2 regions of the Achromobacter sp. 1011811831 genome follow, and region 1 is predicted to be linked to the other one. Evidence: riboswitches for the same ligand, from Rfam matches in the RefSeq annotation. Region 1 holds a riboswitch; the other holds the start of a gene.

Region 1 (7,375 bases):
CCCAGCCCGGCAGCGCGATGGCGCGGGTCGACGGGGCCAGCGTGTCCAGGCCGCCGCGCACGGCCGCCGCCAGCGCCAGCGCGGCCTCGGCGTGAAGCACGATCTGCGCCAGCCGGTTCAGGCGGTCCAGGTCGGGCAGCGCGGCCGGCCTCAGCCCGATGGCGCCGCGCAGGCGCTGCTCGAAGCCCGTCAGCGCGGCGGCGACCGTGGGATCCTCTCCATCCGCATGCAGCGCATTGGCGATGCGCCAGTCGCGCGGGCGCGCCAGCTCGCGCTCCAGCGCGTCCGGCCGCAAGGGCAGCTCGGGATCTTCGTCGCCGGCGGGCAGGGCGGCGGCGAAGACGCTGGCGGCGTCCAGCGCGTCGCGGGCGATCACGCCCACCGTGTCCAGCGTCGGCGCGAGCGGGGCCACGCCTTGCGCGGACAAGCGTCCCGGCGTGGGCTTCAGGCCGATCAGGCCGCAGGTCGCGGCCGGCATGCGGACCGAGCCGGCGGTGTCCGTGCCCAGCGAGGCCGGGCACAGGCCGGCCGCCACCGCGACCGCCGAGCCGCTGGAAGAGCCGCCGACCGCCGCCGCGCTGTCCAGCGGGTTCATCAGGGCTGGCGCGTGCGGGTTCTCCGCCGTAGCGCCGCAGGCATGTTCGGCCATCGCCAGCGCGCCCAGGTTCAGCGCGCCATGCCCGGCCAGCCGCCGCAGCACGGACGCGGCGGGACGGGGCGCGCCCGTCGCTCGCGGGCCGCCCAGGCGGGGCGCATGCAGGCCGGTGTCGAAGGCGTCCTTGTGCGCCAGCGGCACGCCGGCGAGCAGCCCGTCCGCATCGGCGGGGGCCGACGCGGGGGCGAACAGCTGGACCACGCAGCCCAGCGGCGCGGCGCGGCGCGTGAAGCCGGCGGCCAGGGCGGCGACGTGGGCGTCGCGCAGCGGCGGCGCGGCGCGTCGATAGGCCGCGCGCGCGCCGGCCACGGAGAGGAAGGCAGAGGCGTCAATCATGGCCATCCTCGAGCGGCGCGATCTCGGCGGCCACGGCCGACAGGCGCATCAGGGTGCGAGCGACGGCCCGTTGCGCGTCCGGCGGCACGGCCAGTCCGTGGCTCAGGAAGGCCAGCTCGACCCAGGACTGCCAGTCTTCCTTGCGTTTCTCGTCCATGACGGGTGTCTCCTGCTACGCTTAGGTCTTAAAATAAGATTCCAGTGTCATAAATATATTTATAGAAGTCAAGAAAATAATATGACGAACCGTGCACGCCTGAACCTTTCGATTCCGGGAGCGCCGCGATGAAGGCCGCCGAACGCATACGCCTGTCCATCGAGGAATCCATCCGCGACGGCAGCCTGCTGCCGGGCGACGCCGTGGACGAGCAGCAGCTGATGCAGACCTACGAGGTGTCGCGCACGCCGGTGCGCGAGGCCTTGCTGCAATTGCAGGCGCAAGGGCTGCTCAACAGCCTGCCGCGCGGCGGCATGGTGGTGGCCAAGATGGACGTGGCGCAGCTGCTGGCGATGTGGGAACTGCTGGCCGAGCTGGAGGGCATCGGCGCGCGGCTGGCCTGCGAGCGCATGACGCCGGCCGAGCGCGAGGAACTGGCCGCCATCCACGAACGCGCCGGCGCGGTGGCGCGGCGCGAGGACGCGGAAGCCTGGCAGGACCACAACCGGCGCTTCCACGACGCGCTCTACCAGGGCGCGCGCAATCCCTATCTGCGCCAGGAGATCCTGCGCATGCGCTCGCGCACCGGCGCCTACCGCCGCCACGCCTATTCGGCCTTCGGCCACCTGGCTTCCTCTTGGGCGCAGCACGGCGAACTGGTCGCCGCGATCCAGGCCCAGGACGCGGCCCGCGCCGCCACGCTGATGACGCGGCACATGAGCCCCGGCCAGGGCTCGATCAGCTTCGCGTCCTTCATCGCGGCGCTGCCCAAGGATCTGCTGGCCTGAAGCCGGAAGGCCGAGGGAACAGACCGGCGGCGGATTCGGCCCGCCGCGGGTTCGACTGCGGGTAATTCCCGATTACTGCATTTTTGCGATGCTTCAAAATATATTTATAAGAAATTTAAAAATCTTGATGCGTCGCCCTGCCTGGTTGTAACGGGTTGGGCCCCAACCCAGTCCGGTACACCAAGGAACTAGTCATGGATGCCGTATCCCCGCAGCCCGCCGCACAGCTGGCCCCGCAGCATTCCCGGGGCGATGCCCCGGCCGTCGATTCCGCCCGCATGCACAGCAAGGTCGCGTGGCGGCTGATTCCTTTCCTGATCTTCCTGTTCCTGCTCGCCTGGATCGACCGCGTCAACGTCGGCTTCGCCAAGCTGCAGATGCTGCAGGACCTGCGCTTCAGCGAGGCCGTGTACGGCCTGGGCGCGGGCATCTTCTTCATCGGCTATTTCCTGTTCGAGGTGCCGAGCAATCTGCTGCTGCAGCGCATCGGCGCGCGCAAGACCCTGGCGCGCATCACCATCCTGTGGGGGCTGACGTCGATGGCCATGGCCTTCGTCACGACGCCGTTCTCGTTCTATCTGCTGCGCTTCCTGCTGGGCGTGTTCGAGGCGGGCTTCTTTCCCGGCGTCATGCTGTACCTGACGTACTGGATCCCCGCCGGCCGGCGCGGCCGCATCAACGGCTGGTTCATGACGTCCTTCGGCATCGCCGGCGTGGTCGGCGGCCCGATCGCGGGCCTCATCATGAGCGGCATGGACGGCGTGGCGCCGTTGCGCAACTGGCAATGGCTGTTCGTGCTGGAGGGCATACCCTCGGTGATCGCCGGCATCGTGGTGCTGGGCTACCTGCCGGACCGGCCGCGCCAGGCGCGCTGGCTGTCGGCCGCCGAGCAGACGGCGCTGGAAGCCGAGCTGGAGGCCGAGCAGCGCCACGGCGGCAAGCACGCCAGCTTCGCCCAGGCCCTGCGCCAGCCGGCGCTGTGGTTGTGCACGGCCGCCTATTTCTGCATCGTCGGCGGCAACGCCACGCTGGCGTTCTGGATGCCGTCGCTGGTGCGCGAGCTGGGCGTGCGCGGCGCGCTGGACATCGGCCTGCTGTCGGCGATCCCCTTCACGCTGGGCACCGTGGCGATGGTGCTCAACGGCGCGCACTCCGACAAGACCGGCGAGCGGCGCCTGCATTGCGCCGGCGCCACGCTGGTCGGCGCGGCGGGGCTTGCGCTGACCGCCGCCTACATCGGCAATCCCGTGCTGGCGATGGCCGCGCTGAGCGTATCCGCCATCGGCGTGCTGGGCGCGTTTCCCGTGTTCTGGGCGATTCCGGCGGGCTTTTTGACCGGCACGGCCGCCGCCGGCGGCATCGCCTTCATCAACTCGGTCGGCAACCTGGCCGGCTTCGCCACGCCCTTCATGATGGGCTGGATGAAGGAATGGACCGGCGGCGTGGCCGCCGGCCTGTACGTGGTGGCCGCCATGCAGCTGACCTCGACCGCGATCGTCGCGCTGGCGATGCGCCGGCTGGCGCGCTAGCGCAAGGCGACGGGCGGCGAGCCGCGGGCGGCCAATCACTGGCGGCGAGCGGTGGTCCGTCGGTTGCGGCCAGCCGGCTGCGGGCGCCGCCGCGCCCGCGTCGTCTCAGTGCGGCCGCAGCCGTTCGCCGACGCTGGCCGCCAATAGCTGCGCGGTGGCCGCCGACAAGGTCCAGCCCAGGTGGCCGTGGCCGGTGTTGTAGAACACGCCCGGCCGCTTGCCCGGACCCACGCGCGGCATCATGTCCGGCGTCATCGGGCGCAGCCCGCACCAGGGCACCACGCGCGCCGTCCTGACGCCGGGGAAGTGGCGGCGGGTCCAGTCCACCAGCGGCTGCACGCGTTCGGCGCGGATGTCCAGGTTGTAGCCGTTGAACTCGGCGGTGCCGGCCACGCGGAAGCGGTCGCCCAGCCGGCTGGTGACGATCTTGGCGGCCTCGTCGAGCAGGCTGACGCGCGGCGCGGCCTCGCGGCTGGCGGCGTCGTCCAGGTGCACGCTGATCGAGTAGCCCTTGACCGGATAGATGTTGACCGTGTCGCCCAGTTGCCGCGCGAAGCGCCGGCTGGCCGCGCCGGCGCAGACCACCACGGCGTCGGCCTGGTGCCGGTCGCCGCCGCCGCCGTCCGCGCCGGCCAGGTCCAGCGCATAACCCGCGCCGTCGGCCGTGATCGCGGCGACGTCGGCGTCCTGCACGAAGCGCACGCCCAGCCGCTCGCAGGCCTGGGCCAGGCCGCGCGTGAACTTGTGGATGTCGCCGGTGGCGTCGGACGGCGTGTAGAAGCCGGCGTGGCAGGCCGTTTGCAGCGCCGGCTCGATGTCGCGCGCCTCCTCGGGCGTGACCGCGTAGCGTTCCAGGCCGCCTTCGCGCAGCAGCTCGTTGCCGCGCCGCGCGGCCTCGAAGCTGGCGGCGTCGTGGTAGATGTGCAGGATGCCGCGCCGCTCCAGGTCGAAGTCGATGCCTTCGGCCTCGGCCATGTCGTACAGGTGCTGGCGCGCCTCGATCGCCAGCCGGGTGGTGGCGATGGTGTTGCGGCGGTGGTTGGGGATCTGGCGCATGAATTGCAGCAGCCAGGAATACTTGTGCCAGCTCAAGCGCGGATTGAGCAGCAGCGGCGCGTTGCTGCGACCCAGCCAGCGCAGGCCCTTGAGCACGGTGGCGGCGCTGTTCCAGACCTCGGCGTTGCTGGCCGACAGCTGGCCGCCGTTGGCGTAGGAGGTTTCCATCGCGGGGTAGCGCTGGCGGTCGTAGACGGAAACGTCGTAACCCTGCTTGCGCAGGACGTAGGCGGACGTGACGCCGGTAATACCGGCGCCAATGATGGCGATGCGGGGCATGATTGCTCCAGATGGCGTGGCGACGGCCGGACGGCCGCTGCACCCCATCTGTCCCGGTACCTGAGAGCTTTGCCCGGCGCGTGCCGGGGTTCCCCTTCGGTGGGCGCGCAAGGCGCCTCTCTCCAGATCGTCTACACCGCGCAGTCCTGTCTGCCTGAGAGTTTCCGGGGCGGTTGCTCCGTCGGCGCCCGCCGCGCGGCCGGGCCGGGGCGAGTCTCTTCTGCGTGGTGTTTGCTACGACCGTGGCAGGATAGCCAAATATTCCGCGTCCTGGAATTCAGGGTTAGTACCAGTATGAGCGCGGCGGCGCTACCATCCTGGGTTCGCGCGGGGCGCGCGCCGGCATGCCCGTCGTCGCCGCCCGGCGGCAATGCCGCCGCCTGGCCCCGCCCGTCTTGTTCGCGCTGTTTTCCGGGAGTTCTCCATGCGCCTGTCCGCCTTGTTCCGCCGCTGCCTGCTGGCCGTCACCCTTGCCGCATCGCTGCCCGCGTCGGCGCTGTCCCCCATCCATGACGCCGACGCGCGCGTGCGCGCGGCCGTGCTGACGGTGATGAAGCAGCATGAAATCGCCGGCATGGCGGTGGCCGTGACCCGGCAGGGCGAGCAGCATTTCTACAGCTTCGGCCTGGCTTCCTGGGAGACGCGCGCGCCGGTCACCAACGACACGCTGTTCGAAGTGGGCTCGATCAGCAAGACCTATTCGGCCACGCTGGCCGCCTACGCCCAGGCGCTGGGCCGGCTGTCGCTGGCGGATCCGGTCGAGCGCCACGTGCCCGAGCTGGCGGGCAGCGCCTTTGGCAAGGTTTCGCTGCTGGGCCTGGCCACGCATACGGCGGGCGGCTTCCCGCTGCAGGTGCCCGACACGGTGCGCGACCGCGCCCAGCTCATGGCCTATCTGCAGGCCTGGCAGCCCAGCTACGCGGAAGGCACGCGCCGCACCTACGCCAATCCCAGCATCGGCATGCTGGGCGTGGCGACCGCCAATGCCATGGGCCAGGCCTATGTGCCGCTGATGCAGGGCACGCTGTTGCCCAAGCTGGGCCTGCCCAGCACCTATCTGCAGGTGCCGGCCGACCAGATGGCGCGCTACGCGCAGGGCTATGACAAGCGCAACCAGCCGGTGCGCGTGAGTCCCGGCGTGCTGGCCGACGAGGCCTACGGCGTCAAGACCAGCGCCCGCGACCTGCTGCGCTTCGTGGAGCTGAACCTGGGCGGCACCAGCGGCGACGCCAAGCTGGATCAGGCCATCGCCGACACGCACCGGGGCTATTTCGAACTGGGCGGCATGACGCAGGACCTGGTGTGGGAGCAGTACCGCTATCCGGCGCCGCTGGACACCGTGCTGGAAGGCAATGCCAACACGGTCGCCCTCGAGACGCACGACGTGCGCGCGCTGCGTCCGCCGCTGGCGCCGCGCGCCGACGCCTGGATCAACAAGACCGGTGCCACCAATGGCTTTGGCGCTTACGTCGCCTTCGTGCCGGGACGCCGGATCGGCATCGTGATCCTGGCCAACCGCAACTATCCCAACGCCGATCGCGTGCGCCTGGCCTATGAGGTGCTGGACGCGCTGGAGACGGGAGGCCGTTGAGCGGACGCGCCAGGGAGCCGCGGCGGCAGGCGTTGCCCAGGCCGGTCTGCCGGGCGGTCTCCGGTCAGGCGGCCGGCGCCGCGCCGGCCCCGGCCAGCGCCGAGCCACAGCGCGGCAGCAGGCCCAGCAGCGCCAGCCGGTCGCGCAGCTGCTCCAGCCGCTGCATCCGATACGCGTCCACGTCCACGCCGGCGTAGTCGTAGAAGCCCTGGCCGTCGCGCAAGCCGTTGCGGCCCTGTTCCATGTTGCGCGCGATCACGTCCGGCGCCGCGAAGCGCGGGTCCAGCGCGCCGGCCAGGTAGCGCGAGGCGTAGTAGAGGATGTCGCCGCCGCCCCAGTCGATGAATTCCAGCAGGCCCAGCACCGAGAAGCGCAGGCCGAAGCCCAGGCGCACGGCGGTGTCGATGTCCTCGGCGCTGGCCACGCCTTCCTCGACCATGCGGGCCGCCTCGTTCATGGCCAGCGCCTGGATGCGCGGCACGATGTAGCCGGCGGACGGCGCGCACATCACCGGCGTCTTGCCCGCCATGCGCAGCAGTTCCAGCAGCTGGTCGACGGCGGCGTCGCGGGTGGCGGGGCCCCGGCTGACTTCCACCAGCGGGATCAGGCTGGCCGGGTTGAGCCAGTGCGCGTTCAGGAAGCGTTGCGGATGCGCCGTCAGCGCCGCCAGTTCGGTGACCAGGAAGGTGGACGTGGTCGATGCCACCACGGCGTCGGCCGGGCAGGCCTCGTCCAGCCAGCGCAGCGCGTCACGCTTGGCGTCCAGGCGTTCGGGCACGGCCTCGAACACCGCGCGCGCCGCGCGCAGGTCGGCGGCCGCGTCGTCCCTCGCGCGCAACCGCAGCCGGGCCAGCGCGGCGTCGGCCTGGTCCTCGCTCAGCACGCCCAGCCGCGCGAGCATGCCCAGCTCGGCGCGCACGGCCGCGCGCGCCGCATCGTGGACGCGCGCCTGTTCATCGGCGGCGCGGGGCTTGAGGTCGATCA
Region 2 (7,375 bases), on a different contig from region 1:
TTCATATTGGCGCCGTCCAGGTAGACCTGGCCGCCGGCCTGGTGCACCAGTTCGCAGATCTCGGTCACGGCTTCCTCGAACACGCCGTGCGTGGACGGGTAGGTGATCATCAGCGCGGCCAGCTTGTCGCCGACCTGTTCGATCTTGGCGCGCAGGTCGGGCAGGTCGACGTTGCCGTTGGCGTCGGAGGCCACCACCACCACGTCCATGCCGGCCAGCTGGGCCGACGCGGGGTTGGTGCCGTGCGCCGACGAGGGGATCAGGCAGACGTTGCGCTGATGCTGGCCGTTGGCCTGGTGGTAGCCGCGGATCGCCAGCAGGCCGGCGTACTCGCCCTGCGCGCCGGAGTTCGGCTGCAGGCTGATGTTGTCGTAGCCGGTGATCTCGCACAGCGCGGCCGACAGGCGGTCGATCAGTTCCTTGTAGCCCTGGCTCTGCGAGGCGGGCGCGAAGGGGTGGATCAGCGCGAACTCGGGCCAGGTGATGGGGATCATCTCGGCCGTGGCGTTCAGCTTCATGGTGCACGAGCCCAGCGGGATCATGGTGCGGTCCAGCGCCAGGTCCTTGTCGGCCAGCTTGCGCAGGTAGCGCAGCATGTCGGTTTCCGACTGCACGCTGGAGAACACCGGGTGCACCAGGATGGCGCTTTCGCGGGCCACGGCGGCGGGGATGCCGCTGGCGGCCGCGGCGTCGAGGGCGTCGACGTCCAGCTCGAGGTCATCGCGTTCCAGGCCGGAGGCGAACACGTTGACCAGGGCCTGCAGGTCGGCGGCGGTGACGGTCTCGTCCAGCGAGACGGCCAGACGCGCGCCGTCGACGCGGCGCAGGTTGACCTGGGCGCAGTCGGCCGCGGTCAGGATGGCGGGCGTGGCCGCGCCGGTTTCCAGCAGCAGCGTGTCGAAGAAGCTGTCGTTGGCGACCTTCACGCCCAGCTTGACCAGCTCGGCGCGCAGGATTGCGGTGTAGCGGTTGACGCGGTTGGCGATGCGGCGGATGCCGGCCGGGCCGTGCCACACGGCGTACATGCCGGCCATCACGGCCAGCAGCACCTGCGCGGTGCAGATGTTGGAAGTGGCCTTTTCGCGGCGGATGTGCTGCTCGCGCGTTTGCAGCGCCAGGCGCATGGCCGGGTTGCCCTGCGCGTCCTTGGACACGCCGACCAGGCGGCCGGCCATGTTGCGCTTGTAGGCGTCCTTGCAGGCCATGAAGCCGGCATGCGGGCCGCCGAAACCGAACGGCACGCCGAAACGCTGGGCCGAGCCCACGGCGATGTCGGCACCCCACTCGCCCGGCGCAGCCAGCACGGCCAGCGCCAGCAGGTCCGTGGCCACGGCCACCACCGCGCCCTGCGCGTGAGCGGCGTCGGCCAGCTTGCGGTAGTCGGCCACCGAGCCGGTGCTGTGCGGGTATTGCAGCAGCACGCCGAAGCATTCCGGCAGGCCTTCGGCCTCGTCGCCCACGGCGATCTCGATGTCCAGGCCCTCGGCGCGGGTGCGCACGACCTCGATGGTCTGCGGGTGCACGTGGCGCGAGATGAAAAACACCGGGCTCTTGGACTTGGCGCTGCGGCGGGCCAGCGTCATGGCTTCGGCGGCGGCCGTGCTCTCGTCCAGCAGCGAGGCGTTGGAGATGTCCAGCCCGGTCAGGTCGGCGACCATGGTCTGGTAGTTCAGCAGGGCCTCCAGGCGGCCCTGCGAGATCTCGGGCTGGTAAGGCGTGTAGGCCGTGTACCAGGCGGGATTCTCAAGAATGTTGCGCAACACCACGTTGGGCGTCTGCGTGCCGTAGTAACCCTGGCCGATGTAGCTGCGGTAGACCTTGTTGCGCCCGGCGACCTGCTTGAGCTCGGCCAGCACGTCGGTTTCGCTGCGCGAGGGCGGCAGCGCCAGCGGGGCCTGGCTGCGGATCTTGGGCGGCACGACTTCTTCGATCAGCGCGTCCAGGCTGGGGCTGCCGATCACGGCGAGCATGGCGGCCTGGTCGGCGTCGGAGGGGCCGATGTGGCGGGGAATGAAGTCGGTGTGGGTGTCTAGGGCGCGCGACATGGGGAGGATCTCGGGTGCGTGAGCGTCGGGGACGATCGGTATGGCAGCGCGCGGGCAGGCGGCGGCAGCGGCCAGCCCGCGCGGGACGGGCTTAGCCGTTGGCGACGGCTTCGTAGCCGGCGGCGTCCAGCAGCTTGTCCGCGTCGGCGGCGTTGTCCGGCTTGATCTTGAAGATCCAGGCGGTGAAGGCCGACTCGTTGATCAGGTTGGGATTGCTTTCCAGCTCTTCGTTGAAGGCGACGATCTCGCCGGCCACGGGCGCGTAGATGTCGGAGGCGGCCTTGACCGACTCGACCACGCCGGCGGTTTCGCCAGCGGCCAGCTTGGCGCCGACCTTGACGTCGCCGACGAAGACCAGGTCGCCCAGCTGGTCCTGGGCGGTGTCGGTGATGCCGACGACGAACACGTCGCCTTCGGCTTTGACCCATTCATGGGACTCGGTGTACTTGCGATCGGTGGGCAGGCTCATGGGAACTCCTGGGGCTATTCGGATGGGGAAAAAGGATTGCGCGCCTCGCGCGCGGGCCTGCCGGCCGGCGCGCGCGAAGCTTCGAGTTTACGAGTGTTCGACGGCTTTGCCGTTACGGACAAACGGCAGCTTGCAGACCAGGGCGGGCACCCATTTGCCGCGGATGTCCACCTCGACCGTGTCGCCGGGAACCACGCCCACGGGCAGGCGGGCGAAGCCGATGGACACGCCCAGGGTGGGCGACATGGTGCCGCTGGTCAGCTCGCCCGCGCCCTGCTTGGCGCGCACGGCCATGTGGGCACGCATCACGCCGCGTTCCTGCAGCTTCAGGCCGAGGAAGGCGGCCGGGGTGGCGAATTGTTCCAGCGCGTCGCGGCCGATGAAGCGGCGCTCGGCGTTCTTCAGCGATACCGTCCAGGTCAGGCCGGCCTGGTCGGGCTGGATCAGCTCGTCCATGTCCTGGCCGTAGAGGTTCATGCCGGCTTCCAGGCGCAGCGTGTCGCGCGCGCCCAGGCCGCAGGGACGCACGCCCTGCGCAGCCAGGTCGCGCCACAGCGCGACGGCCTGCGTGGCGGGCAGCACGATCTCGAAGCCGTCCTCGCCGGTGTAGCCGGTGCGGGCCACCAGCGTATCGTCGCCCACCTGGGCGGCCACGAACGGGGTCAGCGGTTCGCTGGCGGCCTGCCAGGCCGGACGCGCGGCCCAGACCTTGGCGCGGGCGTTGGGGCCCTGCACGGCGATCATGGCCAGGTCGCGGCGCGGTGCGATGGCCACGTCGAATTTGCCGGACTGCCGGACGCGCTGCATCCAGGCGATGTCCTTGTCGGCGGTGCCGGCATTGACCACGACGCGCCACTGGTCGGCGGCGAAGAAATAGATGATCAGGTCGTCGATCACGCCGCCCTGCGGATTGAGCATGCAGCTGTACAGCGCCTTGCCCGGCACGGTCAGCTTGGCCACGTCATTGGCGACCAGGCGCTGCAGGAAGGCGAAGGCGTCCGGGCCCGTCACATCGACGTTGAGCATGTGCGAGACGTCGAACATGCCGGCGTCCTGGCGCACGGCGTGGTGCTCTTCCAGCTGCGAGCCGTAGGCCAGCGGCATGTCCCAGCCGCCGAAGTCGACCATTCGGGCGCCGGAGGCGATGTGTTCGTCGGCCAGCGGGGTGCGTTTGAGGGTTGCGGACATGCGCGGGAACTCCGGAGCGGCAGCGTTGCCAGGGTTGCGGAAAGCCGCCAGCGGACACGCGTCCACGGCACGGCTGAATCTTCCGCCCCTCTGTCCTTTTGCCTGAGAGTTGCCCCGCGTGGCGGGTGTGCACCTTCGGCGCCTGGGCTGCCCGCTACGTCCCCATTCGGGACGGCCTGAAAGGCGCGGCGCCAGGTCTCTCCAGAGTGCTGTTTTGCCACATCGACCGAAAACCGGGACAGGGCAAGCATGGACGGTATGGGTTACCTGAGCGATTCCGGGCGAATTGCGCCTTCGGCGGCGGCCAGCTTGATGGCCGCTCTCTCCCGCAACATGCATGACAGCGGCGCAAGCATACATCGAAACCTCGGGCGCCGGAAAGCGAGGAAACCCGGCTGTCCGCGCGCCGTTCGGGGCCGCGGCCGCTAGCCCAGCGCGGTATCCAGCAACATCATCAGCACGAAGCCCAGCATCAGCCCGCAAGTGGCGTAGACCTCGTGTCCCTTGCGGTGCGATTCGGGAATGATTTCATGGCTGATGACGAACAGCATGGCCCCGGCGGCAAAGCCCAGTCCCCACGGCAGCAAGGCCGCCGACCAGCCCACCACGGCCGCGCCCAGCACCGCGCCCAGCGGCTCCACCAGACCCGACAGCATGCCCAGCGCCACCGCGAAGGCGCGCTTGTAACCGGCGGCCATCAGCGCCACCGCCACCACCAGCCCTTCGGGGATGTCCTGGATGGCGATGCCGGTGGCCAGCGCCGTGCCGCGCAGCGGGTCGTTGCCGGCATAGCCCACGCCGATGGCCAGCCCTTCGGGCAGGTTGTGCAGCGTGATGGCGAACACGAACAGCCAGGTGCGGCGCAGGCGATGCGCCTCGATGCCTTCCCTGCCCTTGATGAAATGCTCGTGCGGCAGGCAGCGGTCCATCAGCAGCAGCACCGCCGCGCCCAGCAGGATGGCGGCGCCGACCAGGATGCCGGCGCCCCAGGGGCCATGCCCCAGCTCGCCGGCCGCGGCGATGCCGGGCGCCACCAGCGAGAAGGCGCTGGCGGCCAGCATGACGCCGGCGCCGAAACCGTACAGGCTGTCCTGCACCTTCTGCGGCAGGGTCTGGGCGAACAGCACGGGCAGCGTGCCCAGCGCGGTCGCGGCGGCGGCCATCATGCCGCCCAGCAGCGCGTCGGCCACGTGCGGCGCGCGCACGTCCAGGTAGACCCAGAGCTGGTACAGGGCCAGGCAGGACACCAGCACGGCCAGCGTCCAGATGCTGACGCTGGTGGCGGCGGGTCGGATCCGGTGTCGGCTGAATGTGTTCATGGGCGCCTCGCTGGCGTAACCGCGATCAGCCCACGGCGGCCGCGTAGCGGCGCGCCACCTCGGGCCAATCGATCACGTTGTAGAACGCGCCGATGTACTCGGGGCGGCGGTTCTGGTATTTCAGGTAGTAGGCGTGCTCCCATACGTCCAGGCCGAGGATCGGGGTATTGCCGTGCATCAGCGGACTGTCCTGGTTGGCGCTGCTCTCGACCACGAGCTTGCCGGCCGGCGTCACCGACAGCCAGGCCCAACCGCTGCCGAAGCGGGTCAACGCGGCCTTGGTGAAGGCTTCGCGGAAGGCATCCAGCCCGCCAAGGTCGGACGCGATGGCATGCGCCAGCGCGCCGTCGGGCGCGCCGCCGCCGCGCGGCGACATCACGCTCCAGAACAGGCTGTGGTTGGCGTGACCGCCGCCGTTGTTGCGCACCGCCGCGTTGATGGCAGCGGGCAGCTGGTCCAGCCGCGCCACCAGCGCCTCCACCGGTTCGTCGGTCGACAGGCCGGCGCCTTCCAGGGCGGCGTTCAGGTTGTTGACGTAGGTCTGGTGATGCTTGCTGTGATGGATCTCCATCGTCAGCGCGTCGATGTGCGGCTCCAGCGCGTCATAGGCGTAGGGTAGCGGGGGCAAGGTATAGGCCATCTGGTGTCTCCGTCAGATCGTCCGTTGGTGATGGGAACGAATCACTATCGAAAACACAAATGATATTTATTTTTATTTAATACCACAACGAGATTGTCACAATCCGCGCGATAAGGCCGGCCTATCGCCGCCGGACGCGTACCCGGCGGCGGCCCGATCCCGTCGCTACAGCGCCTTGCCGCAAGCCACGCCCGAGGCCCAGGCCCACTGGAAGTTGTAGCCGCCCAGCCAGCCGGTCACGTCCACGGCCTCGCCGATGAAGTACAGGCCGGGCACGGTGCGCGCCTGCATGGACTTCTGGTCCAGCCCGCGCGTGTCCACCCCGCCGCGCATGACCTCGGCCTTCTTGTAGCCGGCCGTGCCGCTGGGCACCAGCGTCCATTGATGGATGTCCTGGGCCAGCCCGCGCAGCGTCTTGTCCGGCGCGTCGGCCAGCCGCAAGGCGGCCAGTCCCGGCTTGCCGCCCTGCTCGGCCAGCGCCAGCCAGGCGTCGGCCAGCCGCTTGGGCCACAGCCCGGCCAGCACCGTGTGCAGTTGCTGGCGGTTGCCGGACTTGGCGTCCAGCAGCTCGGCGGCCAGGTCACGGCCCGGCGCCAGGTCCACCACGATGGGCTCGCCCGGCTTCCAGTAGCTGGAAATCTGCAGGATCGCCGGCCCCGACAGCCCGCGATGCGTGAACAGCAGGTCTTCGAGGAACTCGCCACGCGCCTTGCCCTGCCCCGTGGACAGGCTCACTTCCAGCGCCACGCCGGACAGCGCCGACAAAGGCTGCCACTGCGCCGCGTCGAAGGTCAGCGGCACCAGCGCGGGCCGTGGCTCGACGATCTTCAGGCCGAACTGGCGCGCGATCTTCAGGCCGAAATCGGTGGCGCCCAGCTGCGGGATCGCCATGCCGCCGGTGGCCACGACCAGCTTGGCCGCGCGGATGAGGCCCTGGCTGGTGCGCAGCTCGAAACCCTGCTCGCCATGGACGATCTCGGCCACCGAACAGCCCATGCGCCAGGCCACCCCGCCCTCGTCGCACTCGGCGCGCAGCAGCCCGATGATGGATTCGCTGGAATCGTCGCAGAACAGCTGGCCGCGATGCTTCTCGTGCCAGGACACGCGATGGCGCTTGAGCAGCGCCAGGAAATCCTGCGGCGTGTAGCCCGCCAGCGCCGAACGGCAGAAGTGCGGGTTCTCGGACAGGAAGTTGGCGGGGCCGGCGCCGAGATTGGTGAAATTGCAGCGGCCCCCGCCGGAAATGCGGATTTTCTCGGCCAGGCGCTCGGCGTGGTCCACCAGGACCACGCGCAAGCCCCGCTGGCCGGCCACCGCGGCGCACATCATGCCCGCGGCGCCGGCGCCCAGCACGGCAACGTCAAACAACATCGGCGCTCCGGATCCTTGCGGGATCACTCTTCCTTCAGGCAGTCGACGTAGTAGCGCTTCTCGCCGTCCTCGCCCACCTCGTCGGCCAGGCCATGGATGTAGGTCTCGAAGCCCGGGAAGCGCTCGTTGAACTCACGCGCGAACTGCAGGTACTGCACGATGGTGCGGTTGAAGCGTTCGCCCGGGATCAGCAGCGGGATGCCCGGCGGGTACGGCGTCAGCAGCACGCCGGTGACGCGGCCTTCCAGCTTGTCGATGTCGACGCGCTCGACCTCGCGGTGCGCCATGCGGGCGAAGGCGTCGGACGGCTTGAGCGCCGGCACCATGTCGCTCAGGTACATCT

What was found. Region 1 has a riboswitch for glycine ahead of AC6LJ9_RS09520 (D-amino acid dehydrogenase). Riboswitches for the same ligand answer to the same signal wherever they lie in the genome.
Region 2: it holds a riboswitch for glycine, as region 1 does, so the genes downstream of both, gcvT (glycine cleavage system aminomethyltransferase GcvT) here and AC6LJ9_RS09520 (D-amino acid dehydrogenase) in region 1, are expected to answer to the same signal.

The regions. Positions count from the first base shown of each region.
Region 1 is NZ_JCBANG010000017.1:70,263-77,637, forward strand. Features, by position in the region: gene AC6LJ9_RS09500 (amidase) at 1-991, opposite strand, end outside; gene AC6LJ9_RS09505 (hypothetical protein) at 984-1,148, opposite strand; gene AC6LJ9_RS09510 (GntR family transcriptional regulator) at 1,277-1,936, shown strand; gene AC6LJ9_RS09515 (MFS transporter) at 2,131-3,465, shown strand; gene AC6LJ9_RS09520 (D-amino acid dehydrogenase) at 3,571-4,800, opposite strand; glycine riboswitch at 4,847-4,928, opposite strand; glycine riboswitch at 4,932-5,033, opposite strand; gene ampC (class C beta-lactamase) at 5,225-6,391, shown strand; gene AC6LJ9_RS09530 (3-hydroxybutyryl-CoA dehydrogenase) at 6,456-7,375, opposite strand, start outside.
Region 2 is NZ_JCBANG010000029.1:30,904-38,278, reverse strand. Features, by position in the region: gene gcvP (aminomethyl-transferring glycine dehydrogenase) at 1-2,045, opposite strand, end outside; gene gcvH (glycine cleavage system protein GcvH) at 2,137-2,514, opposite strand; gene gcvT (glycine cleavage system aminomethyltransferase GcvT) at 2,602-3,702, opposite strand; glycine riboswitch at 3,783-3,917, opposite strand; glycine riboswitch at 3,947-4,041, opposite strand; gene AC6LJ9_RS13455 (ZIP family metal transporter) at 4,128-5,021, opposite strand; gene AC6LJ9_RS13450 (superoxide dismutase) at 5,047-5,661, opposite strand; gene AC6LJ9_RS13445 (BaiN/RdsA family NAD(P)/FAD-dependent oxidoreductase) at 5,827-7,032, opposite strand; gene AC6LJ9_RS13440 (Orn/Lys/Arg family decarboxylase) at 7,056-7,375, opposite strand, start outside.